DNA from 3 places in the Rossellomorea sp. ABR4_012 genome. Region 1 is predicted to be linked to each of the others. Evidence: riboswitches for the same ligand, from Rfam matches in the RefSeq annotation. Region 1 holds a riboswitch; each other region holds the start of a gene.
What was found. A riboswitch is a leader RNA that binds a small molecule or an ion and turns the genes downstream of it on or off. The one in region 1 is predicted to bind cobalamin.
Positions count from the first base shown of each region.

Region 1 (7,441 bases):
ATAAGGTTAGCAATACTGCAGCCAAAGTGAACAGCAAAAACAAATCTGCCAATTCCGGCAATAACCAGAAGAAAGTGACAGCAATCAGAAAATAAGGAATTGAATAAGTCAGAAGGTACACGGGGCTTGTGTGCTGTTTAAAATAATGCGCCATCCCTTCTTCCTTGGCCGCTCTTCCTGTTACCATCAGGGTTCCCATGATCATTCTGCTGAAAAATGGAATGACCCCGATCATGGCTGCCAGAAAGTAAGAATCCAACCTCATACTTTCATAGATAAATAGGAAGCGAGCCGACAACAGGACGATGACTGATAGAACAGCAAATGCTCCAGCTCGTGGATCTTTCATGATCTCCAGACGTTTCTCTTTATCCTGATAGGAAAAATAAGCGTCACTGGTATCCATCCAGCCGTCAAGATGTATACCTCCTGTAAGGAAAATGGGCAATACCCAAACGATAAAGGCAAGTGCCAGAGGGGAAAGAGTCGTCCACTCATTCAAGCAAAATAGGAGGCTGCCAATGATACCGCCCATCATCAAACCAAGTATGGGAAACATCATGACGGTCCTTTTAATAACGTTTCTATCCATTTTGATTGAGATCGGAATCGGCAGCATTGAGAAAAATTGAAGGCTGACCAGCAATCCCAATACATAACTTTTGACATTCATCCTGCCGGGAGTCCCCTTCCTTTTTTCAAAATTGGAATGCCGTTTTTAACTGAATATGCTTCAGATGCCACTTCAACAAGCTTTTGGTGAACCATTCCCAGTGTTCTCGTAAAACTTTTCACAAAATCATTAGTAGAAACTGGTTCGCAAAAAAGATCGTTGCTGACAAGGATCAGCTTGCAAGCGTTCCTGGATAGTTTCTTAACATCCTGAACGATCTTTTCAGCCAACTTTCGTTCATTAATAGATTCAGTTGAAAACATTTCATTGGTCAGCAAAGTCGTGACACAATCAAGTAATACGATATCTTTAGAGGAGAATTTATCAGACAGGGAACCAACATTCACCGGGCATTCCCAAGTCATCCAACTATGCTCCGATTTTCTTCTGTCCTCCTGATGCCTTCTTATCCGTTGACTCATTTCACCATCTACCGCCCTGCCACAGGCAATATAATGCAGGTCTGCTTCAGGCACAGCAGATATATAGGATTCTGCCCTGCTTTCTGCGAAAGAGCTCTTTCCGCTCCGCACTCCTCCACATATAAAAATAATTTCTGCCGTCATTTGCTTATCCCTCCATCTGCACCTTACATGTTCAGCTTATATCTTCCGAGAAAAGGTTTTCATAAATGAAAGAACAGAGTCATCACCGCGCCGACTGAACACCTGTTGAAATTCCCATAATATAAGCATCAGCTAACGGACCCTCTATAAACCTTGAAAAGCGGCTCCCGCAATTGCGAGAGACGCTCCAACAAGAAATGCCAACAGCACTCGGTGCAGCTTGAATCTATTCACGATATTGATATACATTTGATCCACAGTGCAGGACAGGGTAACGGAAAATCGTTGCACCGAGGAGCGAAAGAATACCAGTAACCGGGACTCGCGCCAACTCCAATACCTATCAGCAATGAAAATTGCATACTAAACTATTACAATCTTATTTGAATAAATCCGGATACACCGCTTTTGCTAGTTCCTCTACGCCTTGTACCAACCTAGGGCCGGTTCTCGTTACCAAATCTGAATGAACGTCATATACTTGTTCATTCTTGATGGCAGGCACGCCCTCCCATCCTTCTCTGCTTAACACTAATTCTTTCGGGTTTTCTGTGTAATACCCATAAGTAGTGACAATGACATCAGGATTCAGAGCGATGATGGCCTCTTCATTCATTTTCACCCAGCCTTCTTGTTCTGCAGCTGCATTATCAGCATTAATCAACGTAAGCATTTCATCCATGAAGGTATTACGTCCAGGAGTGTAAATCTCTGGTGCAGGAGACACTTCTACAAAAACGCTCTTTTTCTCTTCTTTTGAAACTTCAGCTGCTTTCTCTTTCACTGCCTGAAGATCATCTTTCATTTTCCTAATGGTTTCTTCGGCCTGTTTATGGGCGCCTGTAGCCTTGCCGATCATTTCAACCGTAACGTACACTTCTTCGAAACTTTTCGCGTCATGTACGACCAGAACAGTGATACCAGCGTCCCTTATCTGCTGGAGAGCCTCCGTCGCTGATCCCATTACCGAACCATGGGCGAGTACCAGATCAGGTGATAGGGAAAGAATCTTTTCAACATTGAGCTCCATACCGCCGATCTTCTCTTTTTCAGCCGCTTCAGGAGGATAGTTATCAAAATCAGATACTCCAACAACTTTATCACTCAGCCCTAATTCGAAAGCAATTTCGGTGTTACTAGGGATAAGGGATACAATCTTTTCAGGTTCTTCTTCAATCGTTACCTCATTATCTACAGCATCCTTAATGGTTACAGGAAAAGCTGCCGTTTCCTGATTTTCAGCTTGTTCCTGCTCTGCTGAATCTCCTCCAGCATTTCCTTTATCTGTGTTCCCATCATTTCCGCAGCCGGCAATGACGCCGATAGAAAGCAGCAGTGCAAGAAATAGTAAGTTAATCTTCTTCACGTTAGTTTCTCCCCTTTTTTCATCTTAAAATAAAAAAACATCTCTTCCTGAAGAAAGAGATGACGTGTAAAAGGCATATTTTTGATGTAAACTCAAAATTCATGCGATTTACACCTTCCCTATCCTCGTAGGCTTTTGGTGCACGTTAACAGGCAGGTCTCCTGGCTTATGGTCATTGCCCGCTGTTCCTTCCCATACAAATGTACAGTGGTATTAACAGCAGGCTCCCAAATTACAGTGGCGGGACCGCGTTGGAATTTCACCAACTTCCCTTTAAAGACTTCAGTTCGACTAAAGTCACCTGTTTCCGACAATATGTATTAAATTTTCCGCTAGCTAGATTATACACAAGAAAGGTTGTGAGGGGAATCATTTTCCATCTCTCTTTCTCTTTTTGCATTAATAGATTTTAACATTCCCCCTTTGTTTATCTAATTATTTACAGTTCAAATATATAACCATATTTTTCTAAAATTTATTCTTCAACAGACAAGGTAAGAAATGTTTTTTATCTTGTGTGGGGGATCTAAAATCCCAAGTGTATAGCAGCAGAAAAGCAGATACAATGACAACCATCGGTCTGTTCCTTCCACACGTTCACCCCTCAATCTACTTATTACACGCAAGCAACCTCATAGAGGACAAAAATGGACCGGGTGACGTTGTACCAATAATTCCGCGCCTTTACTCTTCAGTGGGACAGGGACACTGTCCCACCTTTCCAGCCGAAAAAAATCCACCCTGCAAATGTAGAAAATACTCTACTGCAGGATGGATATATTAATGCATAGGCCCAATATCTCTCTCATCCGAAAAGGGAACAATATCAGGCAGGTGAGACCCGGCTTTTTCAATTGGAATGCCATTGAACATCCCTATGCTGATTGTCAGTAATAAGATAAGTTTTATAATTTTTGTTTTCATCCTTTGTTCCTCCTAAATATTCCTAATCTTCCACTACTATAGCAGAGTGTCTAATTTCCTGTTTTCACCTTAATGGATGATAAGTGTACAGAAACTAGTAATATAGTCTTTATTCGTTAAGGATTTTAGGATATTATAAAAATACTTATATTAATTGGAAGTTTCAGGGAGGTATAGCGCACAATGGATGAGTTTCGAATGAGCCTTGGAGAGAAGATTCAATTATTGCGCAAGAAGTCTTTTTTATCTCAAAAAGACCTTGGGGAAGGGATTTGTTCACAGGCTTTCATCAGCCAGATCGAGCAAGGGAAAATTGCCGTTTCAGCAGAAGTTCTCTATCAATTATCCGTTAAGCTTGGCGTGGATACAAATTACTTCTTTGAACAAACAGACACACAGAGAAAAGACTATATAGAAGATGTCATCATGCTTGCAAGAGGATACATCCATAGCCGGGATTACGAGACACTTGACGGGCTGATCAAAACAGAGGAAAACAGCCCATTGTTAAAACAAAAAAGATACCGGCAATTCATCATCTGGAATAAATCCATCATCGCCCTCCACGTAGAAAAAGATTCGCAGAAGGCACTAAAGCTTGCAGAAGAAGCACTAAACCTAAAAGAGACGTCTTCCCATACATACTCCCTGAGGGAAATCGAAATATTGATCACGAAAGGGAATATATTAATTGAATTAAACAGGATCAAGCAGGCCATTACGACATTTGAAACGGCGAAGATGCATATCCATTCGACCATCCATACGTATTCTCACACCATATATATACGATTGTTTTACAACTTGGCGAGGGCATACTATACGAATGAACAATATGAAGATTCACAGAGGACAACCGTCCAGGGGATCTCCTATTGCAAACAGCAGAAATCCACTTACGGGCTCGGTGAATTGTATTATCAAAAGGCGATGTGTATGGAGAAACTCGGGAAGTTCCAGCTCGCGGCTGAGAACTATTTAATCGCTAAATTCATTTTCAAGTTGAATAAAGATGATCATTTATGTGAAAAAGCCCACAGTTCGTTCGAGGACCTGCATCAAGAACATGAAGGGCTGAATCATGAGCACGATCTTTTCTCCCTGCTTTAAGCCTGGCTGGCTCATATGAAAAAGGAGAATCTTCGAAGAAGATTCTCCTTTTGTTGAATCAAGCCCAGGAAGCTTTACCGATATATGTTCTTGTCCCGAAGTTGAACGGATCCCATGACCAAGCAATGGAAAGTCCTCTTCCGGATAATGCCCCTTTACCGATTCCGTAAGCCACTTTTGAAACGAAGCCTGTCCCATAACCTGCAGCAGTTCCGATGATCCACCCCATCGGTCCTCCAACACCTTTAGCGTAGCGGATGATTTTGGATACAACCGCAGCGCCAGTCGCACCTGCGATCAGGGCTCCCGGAGACAGGGCGATACTTGCAGCGATTCCTCTGCATTGGCTTGCAGATAAGTACGCTCCTCCGTCGAGATATTCCATTTCCTCTTGTTCGATTTCTACATACGTTTGTGGTAATACTAATTCCACGATAATTCCTCCTCTTGTTTCCTTGTATTTATATAAAGTACCGAAGTACGATATACCGTTAGCAGGTATCAGCTTGAATGATGGTAATTCTCCTTTGCCACCCGGTGAATATAATTTTTTATTGTCAGAAGACTGACACTTCCAACAAGAAGGGCGGACAGGTTCGGAAACAGTGAATACCAAAGGATGGCCAGGGTATAGCAGCCAAAATAAGCCGAGACCGCAAACAACGTTTCTTTCCTGGAGATTAGGTCACTATTATGAAATTCCATTGTCAGTTCTTTCAATGGCTTAATGGATAAAATCATGATGATGATGACCACCGCCGAGAAGAAAAACAGGTCATCCGCGATAAAAACCGCAATACAGTAGGCATAAAAGAAGTAGTCTAACTTGTTCACCGTCTTCAAAATTGGTGTCCCTTTCAGTGAATCCCCCATCTTCAGGAACTGCCTTAATTCACCAGAGTAATCAAAGCCTTTCTTCTGCAAAGAATCGTTCATTTTAAACACCAATATGTTGGTACTGATAAACAGGGCAGTCATGATGCCGATCAGTACATACAGACTGCTGATCTTTTCATAAAACTTATGACCCAGGGGCAGGTATATGGCCACATTCAATAACAGGAGAAACACGATGGCATAGGCCAGTCTCTTCTCTTTTGCAAACTCTTTATTGAATGTGACCACTGAAAGCATGGCGGTGATCCCTATAAACAGCCCCAAAATAAGCAGCGTAAAGATGACTTTCGCTATATTGGAATCGGTTGATTGGCTGGGTATCAAACAAATATAGATTAATAAACTAATATAGAAGCCGATGTGAAGCTTTGTCAGGATTTTCATTCTCCATCCATCCCTTTTCTGGTTATGTCTTGCCCGTTATGCCTAAAGAGTCCGGAAATTCAGCATTTTTAATATCCAGTCATAATAGGTTTCTTTCTTATAGATCACTTTCGCCTCTACAGGCATTGAGTGAATGACTTCAACCACATTTCCATCGCGGGCGACGAGTTCCTTATTATTTAATGAAATCACGCATTTATAGAAAACGAGATTTCCCTCATTTGTTTCTTGGGTCAAAGTGCCGGAATCGATGGAAGCAATCTTCCCTTCAATCGTTCCATACTTTTGGATATTGACCCCCTGTACAGAGAGTTTGACAGGGTCTCCTTCACTGATCATTGAAATATTGCGTGAGTCGATGAATGCCTCGACCTGAAGTTCGTCTTCACTGTTTGAAACCTGGGCGATCACCTGATTTGCCTGGACCGTCATACCAAGCTTTACAGGGACCAGGTAATGGACGACGCCGTTCTTATTTGACTTGATGGTCAGGGCAGAATCCTGACCGGAATAAACCGACATCTGTGCTTCTAATTCAACCAGCTTCGATTGTATCGATGCCCTGGCAGACCCAAGCTCGCTTTTCATCTGGGACAGCACCTGTTTAGATTGTGAAGCAGGGTTTTTATTCTGCTGCTCGAACTGACTGATTTCATCGGTGATCCCCTCGATTTCACTTTCCTTTGCTTCTATCTTCCCTTTTGTTTCTTCCACCTGAAATTCGTTTTCTTCCCCTTTTTTCCGGGTACTCAGTTCCTTCTTCAACCCCTCTAATTCAGAAAGGAGTTCTGCCTTCTTCGTCTCTTTTTTGCTTATTTGATTATTGAGGCTGTTCTTTTCAAACTGATCTGTCTGGACTTGAAGCAAATAGTACTGGACTTTCCCGTAATATTCCTGCTCAACCCCGGAATCCTCCATTACATTCTTTTGTTTGTTCAGCGACTCCTCAAACCGGTCGAGAACCCCATTCTTTTCTGTCAGTTCATCGATTTGGGTCTGGATCGCTGATTGCTGAAGTCCTTCTTGACCGCTTGAGATCGTAAAGAGGATCTCTCCCTCAGATACAGACTCCCCTTCTTGCTTGTTGACCGTTACGATCTGGCCGTTTAATTGGGACGAAATATATTGATCATCTTTTGACATGACGGTGCCTTCTGCTTTAACAAAATAAGGTTTCGTGAGCACCGTAGCGAAATAAGAAGCAAAGACGAAAACACCTAATGTAAAGATGATAAAAACCTTCAAAAAATTTGGAGGGGTCTTATCGAAGAACACCCTTGAGTCTTTAAGGTCGCTTTTGCTATAAAGCTGCATGTTGTAGCACCGGCCTGAAAATATCGACGGTTATTTGTTCCTGCGAATTCGAAACAAAGACATTGTAGATCTCGCCGTTCGAATTCAACTCATTTTCAAATAAGAACAGTTCCAGCTTGGAGTGTGCGAAAGGCAGGTTTTCAGGCTTCCCTTCATACCGCACATAGATACAGTGATCACATTGATATTCACTCTTCACTTTGAACT
Region 1 covers NZ_JBSWVK010000001.1:738,151-745,591, reverse strand. The annotation lists gene cobS (adenosylcobinamide-GDP ribazoletransferase) at 1-673, opposite strand, end outside; gene ACXAFV_RS03705 (bifunctional adenosylcobinamide kinase/adenosylcobinamide-phosphate guanylyltransferase) at 670-1,239, opposite strand; gene ACXAFV_RS03700 (iron chelate uptake ABC transporter family permease subunit) at 1,384-1,488, opposite strand; gene ACXAFV_RS03695 (ABC transporter substrate-binding protein) at 1,619-2,605, opposite strand; cobalamin riboswitch at 2,740-2,925, opposite strand; gene ACXAFV_RS03690 (hypothetical protein) at 3,386-3,529, opposite strand; gene ACXAFV_RS03685 (helix-turn-helix domain-containing protein) at 3,713-4,639, shown strand; gene ACXAFV_RS03680 (hypothetical protein) at 4,698-5,072, opposite strand; gene ACXAFV_RS03675 (hypothetical protein) at 5,141-5,920, opposite strand; gene ACXAFV_RS03670 (beta-barrel domain-containing protein) at 5,963-7,063, opposite strand; gene ACXAFV_RS03665 (AraC family transcriptional regulator) at 7,221-7,441, opposite strand, start outside.

Region 2 (7,441 bases), on a different contig from region 1:
TCTGGACTCCCGGTTCAAGGGAGACTCCGATATTTTCAGACATCGCTTTCTCGACGTCCATTTCTATACCTTCTGGAGCAAGGATATCAACTGATTGTTCAAATCCTTTAAAATCTACCATCATGTAATACTGAATATCAATATCAAAATTATGCTTGATCGTTTTTCTTAATAATTCCGGTCCACCTAAGTAAAACGCGGTATTCAACTTATAATTCTGGTATCCGGGGATCTCCACATAGATATCCCGCATAAAAGAGACCAGCTTTGTTTCATTCGTTTTGGGATCTACTTGTGCGAGCATCATAGTATCAGTGCGGGATTTCTCTTCCCCCCTGCTGTCTACGCCCAATAACAATACGTTTATCTTGCCATTTTCGTCTTTGACCCCGTTAAATTTATATTCTTTCATATTCTGTTCGCCATCAGCCATCTGATATCCGTTATAAAATTGAAAAGCTGAATAGCCTAATAACGATAAAATGATTAATAATAGCACTATGATCATTTTTCTGCCACGTTTTTTCTTTCGTTTCTTGCGATCGAGTCTTGAATCCATTTTTCCACCTTCTTTGCAAAATGAAATGACAGCAAGCTATTGAGAAATTCTACTCTACTATCCATCCTAACTCAATACTCAGGTTATGGAGGGACATGCATGAATTTCCAGCATGATAATTTTATCGTACCATAATTAATAAGATATCGTGAGTTTTTTTAGGTTCTGAAGTTAATACCCTTATATACTGTGGAATTAAACGTATTGTCCTTTCCTCTATATAAAAAAGAAGCTGAGTCTGTATAATTAACGACCCAGCTTTCAATTACTTGATAATTCACTTATGACGGTTTCCCGCTTCTGTGACGATAAGATTCAATGGCTTTCTTCGTTGTTTCAAATACACCCTTTCCGATCAGCCTCCCAAGCGGGGTGACGCTCCCGGCGAAGGGATAAGCCGTCCCTTGATGGGTCGAAGCGATCAGGATGCTGTCTGTCGGTGTACCGGTTGCGAGTGTGCCGGTCCTATGATCATACACTTCTTGTTCCTGCATCGCCCTGACTTTTGCTTCAGTGGATGTTACAAGGGCTTCTATGAAAGCTTCATCTGAAAGCTTTCCATTGACAAATACCCAAGTATTGATCGTGCCCGGCCTCATCTCTTGAGGAAGTAGGTGAGTGCCAGTCACATCCACAGCATTCCCTACACCTGCCGTCACGACTACAAAAATTGAATGCTCATCCACAGTGAACGAACCATACTCCACATCCTCCAGGTTCACTGCTGTCATCATTCCAACTGTGAAAGAAGGATCAAAATCCTTTTCTTCAAGGAAATTTATCATATCCCTCCGGTAATCGGTACAGTCATATTCGGGGGAAACGTATCGGTTCACTACATTTTTGTACCATCCAAATCCTGAACCGATCACCCCTGAGGACATGCACTTCATGTAAATGGGTGACTGATAGGTGATCATTTCAGTAGAAACTGTCAGGAACTTCTCACGCGCTTCCACCGTTTCATCACCTGTTTTCTCATCAGGCAGGATGACAATTTGAGGTTTGGCTACATGTGGATGGGCTTGTTTATTTACCTCTGTATCGTAGACCTCTTGAATATGTTCTTCCTTCAACACTTCTTCGGGGTGATCGACTACTTTGGTCATACCCTTTTGCAGAAGAAGGAGCCGGTCACAATAAAGACTTGCAAGGTTTAAATCATGAAAGATAGAGACGACTGTCAAGTTACGCTCTTTTGTTTGTTTCTTTAATAATTCGAGCAAGCTTTTTTGAAAAGAGAGGTCCAGGTGATTAGTCGGTTCGTCCAACAAGATGATCTTCGGTTCCTGGGCAAGGGCCTGGGCAAGGAACACCCTTTGCTTTTCTCCTCCTGACAGCTCATCAAGTTTACGATGATGCAGACCCTCTACGCCCGTCTGAGTCATGGCCTCATGAACAATTTCTTCATCGTAGGAGGAAATCGATTTAAAAATTCCTTTCTGATGCGGGTAGCGCCCAAGCATGACCGTTTCTTTCACACTGTATGAAAAGGAGTGCGAGGAGTTTTGGGGCAGCACGGCTACCAGTTTCGCTAACTCTTTGGCGGAATAATCAGCCAGGGATTTTCCATTCAGATTGACTGTTCCTGATGTATGGGGGAGGATCCCCGAGAGTGCCTTTAAGAGCGTTGTCTTCCCGCTCCCATTTGGCCCTAAAATGCCGAAGAATTCACCTGTTTCAACTTGGAAATCAATGTTCTCTATGATAGACGTTTCTTCATAGCCCACAGATAATCGATGGACATCGAGCATGTTACTCCCCCCTTTTCTTAAGCAGTATATAGGCAAAAATCGGAGCTCCGATCAATGCTGTGATCACTCCGATTGGCAATTCAGACGGACTAATCACTGTACGCGAAATCAAGTCAGCAATAACTAGAAACGCCCCGCCTGTAATAACCGAAAGCGGTAGTACATGCTGATGGTCATATCCAATGATCCTTCTGATAAAGTGAGGGATCACCAGCCCTACAAAACCGATGGTACCTGATACTGCAACCGCCGCCCCGGTCAATGTGCTTCCTGCAATCAGAACCATATATTTTCTCTTCTGAACGGAGATTCCTATATGGCGGGCCTGCTCTTCCCCGAAGCTCATGCCGTTCAATTCCTTGGCATTAAACATAAGAAGGAGCGTCCCGGCAACAAAAAAAGGAAATACAATAAAAATATAATCCCAGCCCCTCATGGATACACTGCCTAGCAGCCAGCCGATAATCTGCCTTAACTCCTCACCAGAAAGAGCGATCATAAGAGAGATGACGGATCCTAGAAACGAGCTGAAAATGATCCCTGTCAGTATGATCGTTTCCACTTTCATCGTGCGGTCGACCTTCCTTGCAAACGTCAACACAAGGAATACGGTAAGCAATGAACCAAAGATACTGATGACTGGCAGTGTGAACAGGCCTAAAAACGGCAGACTTATATTGAAAAACAGAGTGACAACTGCACCGACCGATGCTCCAGAGGACATCCCCAGAGTATACGGGTCGGCAAGAGGGTTTCTTAATAAACCTTGAAAGGAAGCTCCCGCTATCGCTAAGGAGCTCCCAACTAGTAAAGCCAATAAAACACGGGGTAAACGAATGGAAAATACAATGTTTGAATGCATGGGGTCGACAGCCCCCGCTGAGCCGTTCCCAAACATTTCGGCACTGATGATCTTAAGGATATCAATGATGGGAACCTTTACAGTTCCTATCGATATCCCGATCAATAAAGATAGGATAAGAATACTCAATGCCAGCAGATAAATGATCCATATTCTATTCTGTAAATATCTCCGGATAAACAGACTTGGCAATTTCCTCTACTCCTTCTACCAATCTAGGACCAGTACGGGTCACTAGATCAGGATTTACATCATAAACATGTTCATTGTTCACTGCATTGATACCCTGCCAGCCATCCCGGGTCATGACCTGTTCGTTATCACCGTATGTGGTAATAATGACATCAGGATTCGCTGCGATGACCTCCTCTTGATTGACGGCGATCCATCCTTCCTGATCTTTCAAAGCATTTTCTGCATTAATCAATTCAAGCATCTCATTAATAAAGGTATTGTTTCCTGTTGAGTAAATGTCCGGTGCAGGAGCCACTTCCACGTACACCTTCTTCTGCTGCTCAACTTCTTCTGCTTTTGATTTAAGTTCTTGAAGATCTTTTTTCATAGAAGATACAAGCTTTTCCGCTTCCTTTGTCGTTCCGGTCAGCTTACCAATATTCTCTATGATTGTGTATACTTCATTTATTTTCTGTGTATCCCTGACCACGAATACGTTGATTCCTGAGTCACGTAATTGATTTAATCCTTCTTTCGCACTCACTGCCGTAGACTCATGTGCAAGCACAAGCTCTGGATTGAGGCTGATGATTTTCTCAACATTGAATTCCATTCCTCCAATTTTCTCTTTTGCAGCAGCTTCTTCGGGATAGTTATCGAAATCTGTCACTCCCACGACATTTTCACCAAGACCCAGTTCAAATAGTATTTCCGTATTACTGGGAATTAACGAAATGATTCGTTCGGGTTTGGATTCCAACGTGATTTCATCACCTAAAGCATCTTTCACTTGAATGGACTGGTCAACAGATTTCTCTTCAGTACCTTCCCCTGCCTTTTGATTCTCAGGCTCATTTCCACAAGCAGCCAATAATACAGACAGCATTAAAATAATTATCAAACTACTGATTTTTTTCATTGTTTCTCTCCTTCTTCCCTCATCATTTAAACCGCTTTCAGAATGATCGCTGCGCTCTTTCCCTTACCTGAATGTTTGAGGAGTTGAACATGCATCGATCAAACCCTACTTAGAGACAAATAAAAAAACATCCCCGAAAAGGCGATGCTGTGTAATATGCAATTAGGACCATTATGTAAATGCCATGCATGCATGTTACACCTTCCTATCCGCGTAGTACCAGTGTCAAAGATGTCAGGCAGGTCTCCTGGCTCATGGTCATTGCTTGCTGCACCTTCCCGTACATATGTACAGTGGTTCATTGCAGCTTGCTCCCATTTACAGTGGCGGGACCGCGTTGGAGTTGCACCAACTTCCCTTTTAAGAAGCGCTGGAATATGAAAACATACTCCGCTTCACCCGATCATTCAACTATGTAATTTTCCGTTCACATGAATTATACAGGAGCTTTTATGTCCGGTAAATATTTTTTTGTATTAGTGTCACAGTTTTTTTGATTGTCAAACACGATGTGAAAGTGATAAAATTTGTTCAATCTAAAATATCTTTACTACATTACAGCAGCAAATAGTTGCAGGAGGTTTGTTTGGAATGAAGAAAGAAATCGAACGTGCTACTTTTGCCGGTGGCTGTTTCTGGTGCATGGTAAAACCTTTTGATGAATTACCCGGAATCATTGATGTAGTGTCTGGTTATTCAGGCGGACACGTTGAAAATCCCACATATAAAGAAATAAAAGAAGGACAAACCGGACATTATGAAGTGGTTCAAATCACATTTGACCCTTCCGTATTCCCATATCGGGATCTATTGGACCTATACTGGCCCCAAATCGACCCAACTGATGACGGCGGGCAATTTCATGACCGCGGGGATCAGTATCGCACCGCCATCTTTTATCATAATGATGAACAAAGATGTGCGGCAGAAGAATCCAAACAAAGAATTACAGACAGCGGACGATTCACAAAGCCGATCGTGACAAAGATCCTGCCTGCAGCACCTTTCTACCCTGCTGAAGATTATCACCAAAAGTTTTATAAAAAAAATCCTGAAGAGTATAAAGCTGACCGCAAAGTATCCGGCAGGGATGAATTCATCAGTAATCACTGGGAGTCATAGCCTGCGCATGAAAGTCTCCCCTTTCTCACAAACTAGATGTGAAGAAAGGGGGTTTTTTGATGAAAAAACAAAATCAAGACAAGGAACAAGTAATCGGATTCGAAGGGCCAGGAAAGGCAGTCAATTTTTTCGATCCCTACCCTGATGAAGACAAAGTGAATTACAAAAATGCAGAGCAAGGTGAGGAAAAAAAAGACAGAGAGTAAATAGGTCGAGCCCAAAACGAATAGTATGATAACTTTTGTATAAGTTAAGAAGAAGGAACCGGGGAAATCCTCCACCAAGAAAAGCCATCAATCGCTAGATTTTCTCGGTTCTGTTACATTTTTTCATATCCCATGTGCTGTCATTCAGCCTTAGCAAGCCTCCGCTTTTAACTCAAACCTTCCTATGTCCCCCCAACCGAATCATTTACTAAAGCCCAATCTTTTTTATAGGAAATCATTTATACAATCAAAAAAAGGAGGCGAATAATTCCGCGCTCCTTTTTACTTTCTACTTCTTCAAATACGTCCAGCCTTCTTCTTGATATACTTTGTTTTCTTTCATCAGTTTCCCGACCGCACGTTTAAAGGAAGCCTTGCTCATATTGAAGCGTTCCTTTATTTCATCCGGCTGACTCTTGTCCCAGAACGGAATCGCGCCATTCCGTTGATGAAGGTACGCCAGTATCACACCTGCATCATCATGCATCTTATCTTGTTTGAGCGGGAGGAATGAGACGTTCAGGTTTCCATCATCCTTTACATCGATGACTCTTCCTTCAACCAACTCTCCCAGTCTCGGCTCTTGCTTCCGTTCATTCTCATGTACAAAACAACGGTATCCCTGTTCGGATAAAAAGAAGGTACCTACTTTCAAAAGACGGTAAACCCTGCCTTGGACCTTCGCATTCAGCATTTCCTTGGATGCTCTTCTCGACACTTGCTCAATGATATTTTCCGTTGCAAGCTTTCCGTATAAACGGTCCTGCTTGTCCCGATTTAATGACATGAACAATTGGTCGCCCGGCTCCGGCCATAAGGAAAGGAACTTTGGAAGATCATCTGCAGATACAAGAATATCTTTAGGAAGTCCGATATTGACAAACACACCTAAATCTTCGCGCTTATCTACTACTTCAGCCCATCCATAAGCTCCTGCCTGTATCTTTGGAATACGCATGGTTGCTGTCAGCCTGACATCCTTATCGTGATAGAGAAATACTTTGACTGTATCCCCCTCTTGAATATCATCTGTTATTTCTGAATGATGCAGCAGTACGCGATCTTCATGTTCATTTGTTAAAAAGAAGCCGTACTGCACTTCATGGTCGACATATAATTCTTCTACTGTTCCCGGTTTCAATGAAGACATGATCAAATTCCTCCAATTCAAATGGTAATAGCATTCATCCGCTCATTACACATCGTGTATATTGAATTAATATATCTTTTTTTCTTCTATATGTATAGTGCTTATTTTCTGCAGGAAGTAGTAAATGTATTTTGAAAATAATAAATTTGTGGATTCCAAAATATTCATTTGCGGGTTGTATGCAGGGACCCATAGCTTAAACCCAGGGTCCCCCAAGATTATTTAATTATGATTGTATTTCCTTACTGCTTCGTCCGTTGGAAGTAAAAATGTGAGCATTCCAAGTAAAGGGAGAAAACTGCATAGGATCATGACAAACCGAATGGAATATAGATCTGCAAGTCCACCGAAAAGAACAGCCCCCACTGCGCCCATACCGAATGCAAGTCCTACTGTCAGACCTGAGACCATTCCGATCTTTTTAGGCAGTAATTCTTGTGCATACACGACAATGACGCTGAAGCTCGATGAAATAATGAAACCGATGCAGAAAATAACCGGGAATACGATTGCTAACGACAAATAAGGTAGTGCCAAAGTTAGAGGTGCAGCCCCCAACATTGAAAAGAAGATGATATTCCGTTTACCAAATCTGTCTGCCAACGGACCGCCTAAGAAGGTGCCCAGCACACCTGCAAACATGAATGTAAAAATATAAGCCTGCGCTTCCTTGATGGATAACCCGTAGTCTTCAA
Region 2 covers NZ_JBSWVK010000003.1:295,775-303,215, reverse strand. The annotation lists gene ACXAFV_RS14560 (LCP family protein) at 1-559, opposite strand, end outside; gene ACXAFV_RS14555 (heme ABC transporter ATP-binding protein) at 841-2,313, opposite strand; gene ACXAFV_RS14550 (FecCD family ABC transporter permease) at 2,315-3,367, opposite strand; gene ACXAFV_RS14545 (helical backbone metal receptor) at 3,330-4,268, opposite strand; cobalamin riboswitch at 4,489-4,686, opposite strand; gene msrA (peptide-methionine (S)-S-oxide reductase MsrA) at 4,872-5,390, shown strand; gene ACXAFV_RS14535 (hypothetical protein) at 5,450-5,596, shown strand; gene ACXAFV_RS14530 (CvfB family protein) at 5,886-6,737, opposite strand; gene ACXAFV_RS14525 (MFS transporter) at 6,969-7,441, opposite strand, start outside.
Region 2: it holds a riboswitch for cobalamin, as region 1 does, so the genes downstream of both, ACXAFV_RS14545 (helical backbone metal receptor) here and ACXAFV_RS03695 (ABC transporter substrate-binding protein) in region 1, are expected to answer to the same signal.

Region 3 (7,441 bases), on a different contig from region 1:
GCTTGAAAGAAGCAGGATACCAAAGGCATCATTGACAATGGATTCTGAAGGAATCGTTGAAATTGAAAAAGGCATCATCACCTACAAGAAAATCATTCATCGTCCCAAGCTTGTTTTATCACACGAATGTACAGATAATGACTTGAATAAAGCTAAGAAAATTGCTGTAAAAGCTGAACAATCGTGCATGATCACGAGGGCAATCAAAGGAAATGTAATGGTTGAGCTGGAGGAAACGGTATATATTCAGGACAGAAGCGAGTAATTACGCTCTAGTTATTCCCACGAAATTTTCTGGCATCTTTACATTTAACGGATGGATGAATAATTGAACCATGAAAAAAGGCGCCTCGATTTGAAGCGCCTTTTTTATCTTTTGTTGATTAAGATTCTGAATTCACAAGCTTTACCAGCATGTGGGAAAGCATATGCTGTTCATCTTTGTTTCCTGCTTTCCATAATTCATATAATAATTTTTCTTCCCTGTTTTTTGGTTCTTCGTGGGCAGCAAGATAGTCCCCTACTTTTTGTGCAGCTTTCGCCTGCTGTTCTTCGTTCAAGCCAAGTTTATCGGCTAGTGACACTTTGTTTCCTAAGTACTCTTTGAAGTGATCGAAGTTTGATAGGATATCTTCTTTCTTATCCTCCGACATGCGTGATAATGTTTCGTCTACTTTGTTTTCCATTCTGTCTGTAGATTGATTTGACATTTGTTAAATCTCTCCTCTCTTAACTATAGTTTCTATATTCCCGGTATTAAAATCTTTAAACTATCGTAAAAGAGTTTGAGAGGATCAATATCAAATTGTCTGCAGGAGGCATCCGGCGTTACAAGTCATCAAACCCATTAACATCCGTCGTTTTCGTATACTGCCTGGATTTTTGTTCAAAGAAATCGGTTTTCCCCAGATCCACTTCTTGATAAGCAATGATCCATTTTAACGGGTTGTTCTGATGTCCGTCAAAGGGAGGCTTAAATCCAAGCTGCTTCGCTCTTTTATTTGCCATGAACTTTATATAGCTTTCAAGCTCAGACATTAATAGACCGTCTATTTCATTTCCGATGATCTCCTTTGCCCAGTCGATCTCTAGTTGCGCAGCCTGCATGAATGTCTTTTGACCGAACTCCAATAATTCTTCTGTTTTATAAGATGGATATTCCACCAGGATTTCTTTGAATATTTTTTCAAAGAGGCCGACGTGGAGCTGTTCATCACGATTAATATAATTGATCATCGTACTTGTGGCCACCATTTTTTGATTTCTGGCAAGGTTATAGAAGAAAGCGAATCCGCTGTAGAAAAATAAGCCTTCTAAGATGACATCATAGACAATCGATTTTAAGAGATTTTCCACTGTTGGGTTCTCTACAAAGTCCTTATACCCATTCACCACGAAGTCATTTCGTTTCTGCAGAATCGGTTCTGTTTTCCAATAATTAAACACTTCATCCTGCTTTTGTTTCGGCACAATGCTTGAGAGCACATAGCTGTATGAATGATTATGAATCACTTCCTGCTGAGCAAGGATGATCATCAATGCGTTTAAACTGGAATCCGTCAAAAAGTCTGCTACTTTTCCTGCGTAATCTGTCTGCACACTATCAAGCAGAGCCAATAAACCGATTACTTTCAGGAAAGTATCCTGCTCCTTCTGGGTTAGTGATTCAAATTGATTGATGTCTTTAGACATATTTATTTCAAAGGGTGTCCAGAAGTTCCCCAGCATTCTTTTATATTTTGGATATGCCCAAGAAAAACGGATATCATCCCAGTTCAATACGTTTGAGCTCCTCCCGTTAATAATGGACGTTGATTTATTTGGAGCTGCCGCATCGAGCAGTTCTCTTTTATTCAGTGTAATCATTTAACTATTCCCCCTTATTAGCTGTGACAGCTTTCACACTCATCAATGACAGAATCGGATGTGGATCTCACATAATATGTCGTTTTCAATCCTGATTCCCACGCGTCAAGATGAAGGAGCAGAAGGTCTTTCGCTTTTATGTCATTTCTGACATAGAGGTTGAAAGAAATACTCTGGTCAATATGCGTCTGTCTCCTGCTGTTTTGTTTGATGCTCCAATGCTGATCAAGGTGGTACGCTGTCTTGTAGTACCATTTCGTTTCAATCGAGAGGTCTGGTGCTGTTACCGGGATCTTATAATCCTTTTTTTCTTCGGAATATAGCTGTCTGAATAAAGGATCGATACTCGCAGTGGATCCCGCTATGAGTGAGGTGGATGAGTTCGGTGCCACAGCCATCAAGTACCCGTTGCGAATACCATTGGATGCCACTTCCTTCCTCAATTGCTCCCAAAGCGGACCTTCATATCCCTTTTTATCGAAATAGTTCCCGTTATCCCAATCGGAGCCTTTAAAATATGGATAAGCCCCTTTCTCCTTCGCAAGATTGTTACTTGCCTCAATTGTATGATACGCAATCTCTTCATAGAGAGAATCACAGTACGCTGCTGCTTCATCGCTTTCCCATCTTAAACCCTTCAAGGCAAGTAAATGATGCCATCCAAACGTACCCAGTCCGATTCCTCTATACCTCTGATTTGTCAATTGTGCTTGGAGTACAGGTATATTATTAAGATCGATGACATTATCCAAAAGTCTTACGGCTATCTTGATCGTCCTAGCCAAAACTTTGTGCTGAACGGCCTTTGCAAGTGAAAGGGACGCGAGATTACACACTACATAATCACCTGGATGTTTATATGTGATGATTTTCCCGTCTTCAATCTTTTCTTCCTCTATATAAGTAGCGCTCATATTTTGAGTGATTTCCGTACATAGATTGCTGCAGTAAATCATCCCTTTATGAGAATTGGCATTTTGACGGTTTACAGTATCCCGATAGAACATAAAAGGTGTTCCCGTTTCCAGCTGCGAGATCATGATTCGTTTAAAAATATCAATAGCTGGCACTGTTTTTTTAGTGAGTCCCGGATGTTCCACACATTGACGGTACTTCTTCCTGAACGATCCATCCCCTTTTAGTTCATCGTAAAAATCTTCCAGAGAAAATCCCATGACTCTCCTCACTTCATGTGGATCAAACAAATGCCAGTCATCCCTTCTTTGAACGGCTTCCATAAATAAATCCGGAAGGCAGACACCTGTAAACAAATCATGAGTGCGCTGTCTTTCGTCTCCATTGTTCAACCGGACGTCCAGGAAGGAATGGATATCCTTATGCCAAACATCCAGGTAGACGGCAATTGCACCTTGTCGCTGACCGAGCTGGTCAACGGAGACAGCGGTATTATTTAATTGCTTCATCCACGGAATGACTCCCGAGCTCACACCTTTAAAGCCTTTGATGTCACTCCCCCTGCTCCGGACTTTTCCTAAATAGATGCCGAGCCCCCCTCCATTTTTACTCAAGGTCGACACATCCGTGTTGCTGTCAAAGATGCCCCTCAAATCATCATTCACTGTGTCAATAAAACAGCTTGAAAGCTGACCGTAGCTTTTACCTGCGTTCGCTAAAGTCGGTGTAGCAACGGTCATATACAGATTTGACAGGGCCCAGTATGCTTCTTTTATCAGTGAGAGCCGGCGATCCTTTTCTTCATCCATCAAGAGTGTCATTGCGATAATCATAAATCGCTCCTGTGGTAGTTCGTAAACTTTTCCGTCATGTGATTTCGTTAAATAACGCTCAGCAAGTGTAACGATTCCAATATAGGTAAACAGCTTGTCTTTAGAAGGGTTCAAAAGAGATTCCAACTGTTGGATTTCTTCCCTGGTGTACGCCTCCAGCAAGCGTGGATTATAGAGTTTTTTCTCAACAAGTTCTTGTAACAGGCTATAAAAATCACGATATGGGTTTGCGGGATCAAGCCTCCTGGACTGACTGCTGGAGAGATACAGTTTTTCCAAGTACAGACATGCAGCTGCATATGTCCATTGCGGTTCTTCTGCTGAAATTCTTTCGACAGCGGTCAGGATCATTTGATGAAAAAGCTGTTCCTCCGAGACCTCCTTTTTCACTTGAAGAAGTCCCTCAACTTTCTCTTCAAATCCATCCATGTTCAAGTCTGGAAATTCCGACTTTAGCTTCCTGCAAAGCTGCCAAGCAAGATCTAATGTTTTCTCTGTTTCAATCAGTGTCATTCCTTCATTCCTCCCGTATCTGTTCAATTCATTCGTACTATACAAGCTGCGGGAGAGGATACAAAAAAGCCCATCCTCTTAACTGGACGGGCTTAACTGAATAACGATGATATGATATAACAGACGTATGTATAGATATCTATTATTCTATCCTCGCACATCCTCCCAATTCCCGAAGAAGATCATACGTAATAAATACGGCAGGTCTCCTGACTCGTGCTTCATCCTACTTTAAGGCCTTCCCATCTTTATCAAGATAGTGGCAATTCCTTATTTCGTCATCACTTACAGTTGCGGGGACAGTTCTGGAATTTCACCAGATTCCCTATTAAGTCTTAATAGACACCATATTTATAGATTTAATCGAACTAATCAATATATAGTTATGAATCGCATACAAAACACAAAGTATTGTGTTCTCATTAATCATAATTTAATTTTCATTATTTTTCAAGCAAAATTCCTTCTCTACTTTAAATGCAGAATTATGAACAAATATGCTTATAATTATCTTTTTCTCCAAAAATCCACGAACACCACTGAATTGAGAGCATTAATCATCGGTAAAGGGAGATTTCAATGGTATTTGTCATTTGAGACCCAGAAGTATAGAACCTATAATCCTAATAGAAGGTTGTTTGACAGTATTCTTTGGTCCCCAATAATTGACGGGCTGCTTACACGGGATCTCCCATAGTAAGCAGCCTCTTTTTTTTGAATGAAAGGCTATTCTGAAGGAAAAAATAAGCGAACCTAGTGTTTCAGGGTGATTACAAAATGATTAAATGAGGCAAAAAGGTTTATTTATTCATAAGAATCATATACAATGCGCATTAAGTGATTTTTTTAAATCCCCTCTTTTGAAAGGAGAACTAACATGAAGAAGTTAATGAGTGCGTTACTGATTACAATAATGACGATTGCCTTAGCCGCTTGCGGAAATGGAGAAGAGGCAAAAAAGCAATCTGAAGATAAACCAAAAACAGAAGAGAAAAGTAAAGAACAACAAGATCAAGCAAAGCAAATGGAAGAAATGCAAAAGAAAATGGACAAACAAAAAGTGGACAAAGATAAAGTGGTTGCAGTGGTCAATGACGAGAAGCTGAAGGGTGAAGATTATAATAACATCCTTACTTCCTCTCAGATGCAGTTTCAGCAGATGGGACAAGACCCTACCAGCGAAAAAGCCGCTGAACAAATCAAAAAACAAACAATCGACAGTCTTGTAGGTCAGACCCTTCTCATGCAGCAAGCAGACAAAAAAGGGTATAAAGCAACTGATGAAGAAATCAACAAACAGCTTGACCAAGTGAAAAAGCAATACAAGAGTGATAAAGAATTCGAAAAAGCAATGAAAGAAGCCGGATTCTCGATGGATAAATTAAAAACTCAAGTTGCTGAAAACATTAAATATACTAACTACGTTGAAAAAGAGATTAAAGTGGAAGAAGTAACAGAAGAAGAAATGAAGAAATTCTATGACCAATTTGCCAGCCAGCAAGGCGAAGATCAGAAAGCGCCTAAGTTTGAGGAAGTGAAGCCTCAAATCAAGACTCAACTAGAACAGCAAAAGAAACAAGAAAAACTTGTACAGCACGTCGAAGAGCTAAAGAAAAACGCTAAGGTAGATGTGAAAATATAACTCATTTAAAAGGGGCTGGGACAAAAGTGTTTTAGCCTAAGTAAAAGCCGAACTAATTCGCCTACTAGCTGGCAAGTTAGTTTCGGCTTTTTAGTTTAAGTGTAGATTTAGATTTTAGCTCTTTCCATCGGTTGATTGGAGTGCAAGACGAAGACTCCTGCGGGAAGAGTAGCTTATGTGAGACCCCGCAGGCTTGCCGAGGAGGCTCACGGGCTACCCGCGGAAAGCGAAGTCTTGCACGGAAATCATTTGCGGTGTTAGAGACTTCCCTTGAATGTTCGTCTTTAGACCGTGGTTATATAGTTTTGCCCCAGCCTCTTTTTCTATGATAAAATGTTTTCTCTTTCCGAAAAAGGGTACAGTGTACAATACCATTACTTTAGAAAGTAAAGGAGTTGGAATACATGAACAAACGTTCAAACGATAACCCGGAACAAGTCAATAAGGACCATGAAGGAATCCTCGATAAACATGAAAGTGAACAAAACGTAGACCCGATCCCCCTGGAAGATTTAAAGAAAGAACAACGGGAAGAAAAAAAGAAACATCATACAAAAGATGATTCCTCCAGCGAAGAATAAACCCTTCAAGAGGAAAAAAGCCGCAGTACATTAAAATTGTACTGCGGCTTTTTCGTTCATCCGTTTATTTACTTAGCCAATCTGTATGAAAGGTACCTTCTTTATCCGTTCGCTGATACGTGTGAGCTCCGAAATAATCACGCTGAGCCTGCAAAAGGTTTGCCGGCAGCGATTCCGAACGATAGCTGTCATAATAAGCTAGCGCACTTGCAAGCCCCGGGACCGGTATGCCCAATTTAATGGCTGTCGCGACCACTTCACGTGCCTCGTCCTGATAATTCTCCACGATCTCCTTAAAATAAGGATCCAATAGTAAATTCGTTAAGTCTGCATCCCGGTCATATGCTTTCTTTATTTCTTGGAGGAATCCTGCACGTATGATGCATCCCCCTCTGAAAATCATGGCGATCTCACCGGGCTTCAGATTCCAATTATACTCCTTGGATGCTGATTGTAACTGTGCAAATCCTTGGGCATAGGAACAGATTTTACTTAAATACAATGCTTTTCGGATCATTTCAACAAACTCATCCTTATTGCCGTTGAATTCGTTGTTTTTAGGTCCTCTTAGAATCTTGCTTGCCTTCACTCGTTCTTCCTTCATTGCAGAAATAAAGCGGGCGAAAACAGATTCAGTAATAATCGATAAGGGCACCCCAAGCTCCAGGGCGGAGATGCTGGTCCATTTACCAGTGCCTTTTTGTCCTGCTGTATCCAGGATGACTTCTACAAGGGGTTTACCCGTTTCTTCATCGACTTTTGTAAAGATATCAGCCGTAATTTCGATCAGATAGCTGTCAAGCTCTCCTTCATTCCATTCTTTGAAGATTTCATGCAGCTCTTGTGCCTCTATTCCCAAGACATTTTTCATTAAGTAATACGCTTCACAGATGAGCTGCATATCACTATATTCTATTCCATTGTGGACCATCTTGACATAATGGCCGGAGCCATCTGGTCCGATATATGTACTGCATGCATCACCGTTTACTTTCGCTGCGATAGCTGTCAAAAACGGTTCTATAAGATCATACGCTTCTTTTTGGCCGCTCGGCATGATGGCAGGTCCGTATAACGCTCCTTCTTCCCCT
Region 3 covers NZ_JBSWVK010000005.1:209,830-217,270, forward strand. The annotation lists gene ACXAFV_RS19165 (OsmC family protein) at 1-265, shown strand, start outside; gene ACXAFV_RS19170 (DUF3243 family protein) at 384-710, opposite strand; gene ACXAFV_RS19175 (ribonucleotide-diphosphate reductase subunit beta) at 829-1,866, opposite strand; gene ACXAFV_RS19180 (ribonucleoside-diphosphate reductase subunit alpha) at 1,884-4,127, opposite strand; cobalamin riboswitch at 4,310-4,492, opposite strand; gene ACXAFV_RS19185 (SurA N-terminal domain-containing protein) at 5,005-5,769, shown strand; gene ACXAFV_RS19190 (hypothetical protein) at 6,174-6,350, shown strand; gene gndA (NADP-dependent phosphogluconate dehydrogenase) at 6,415-7,441, opposite strand, start outside.
Region 3: it holds a riboswitch for cobalamin, as region 1 does, so the genes downstream of both, ACXAFV_RS19180 (ribonucleoside-diphosphate reductase subunit alpha) here and ACXAFV_RS03695 (ABC transporter substrate-binding protein) in region 1, are expected to answer to the same signal.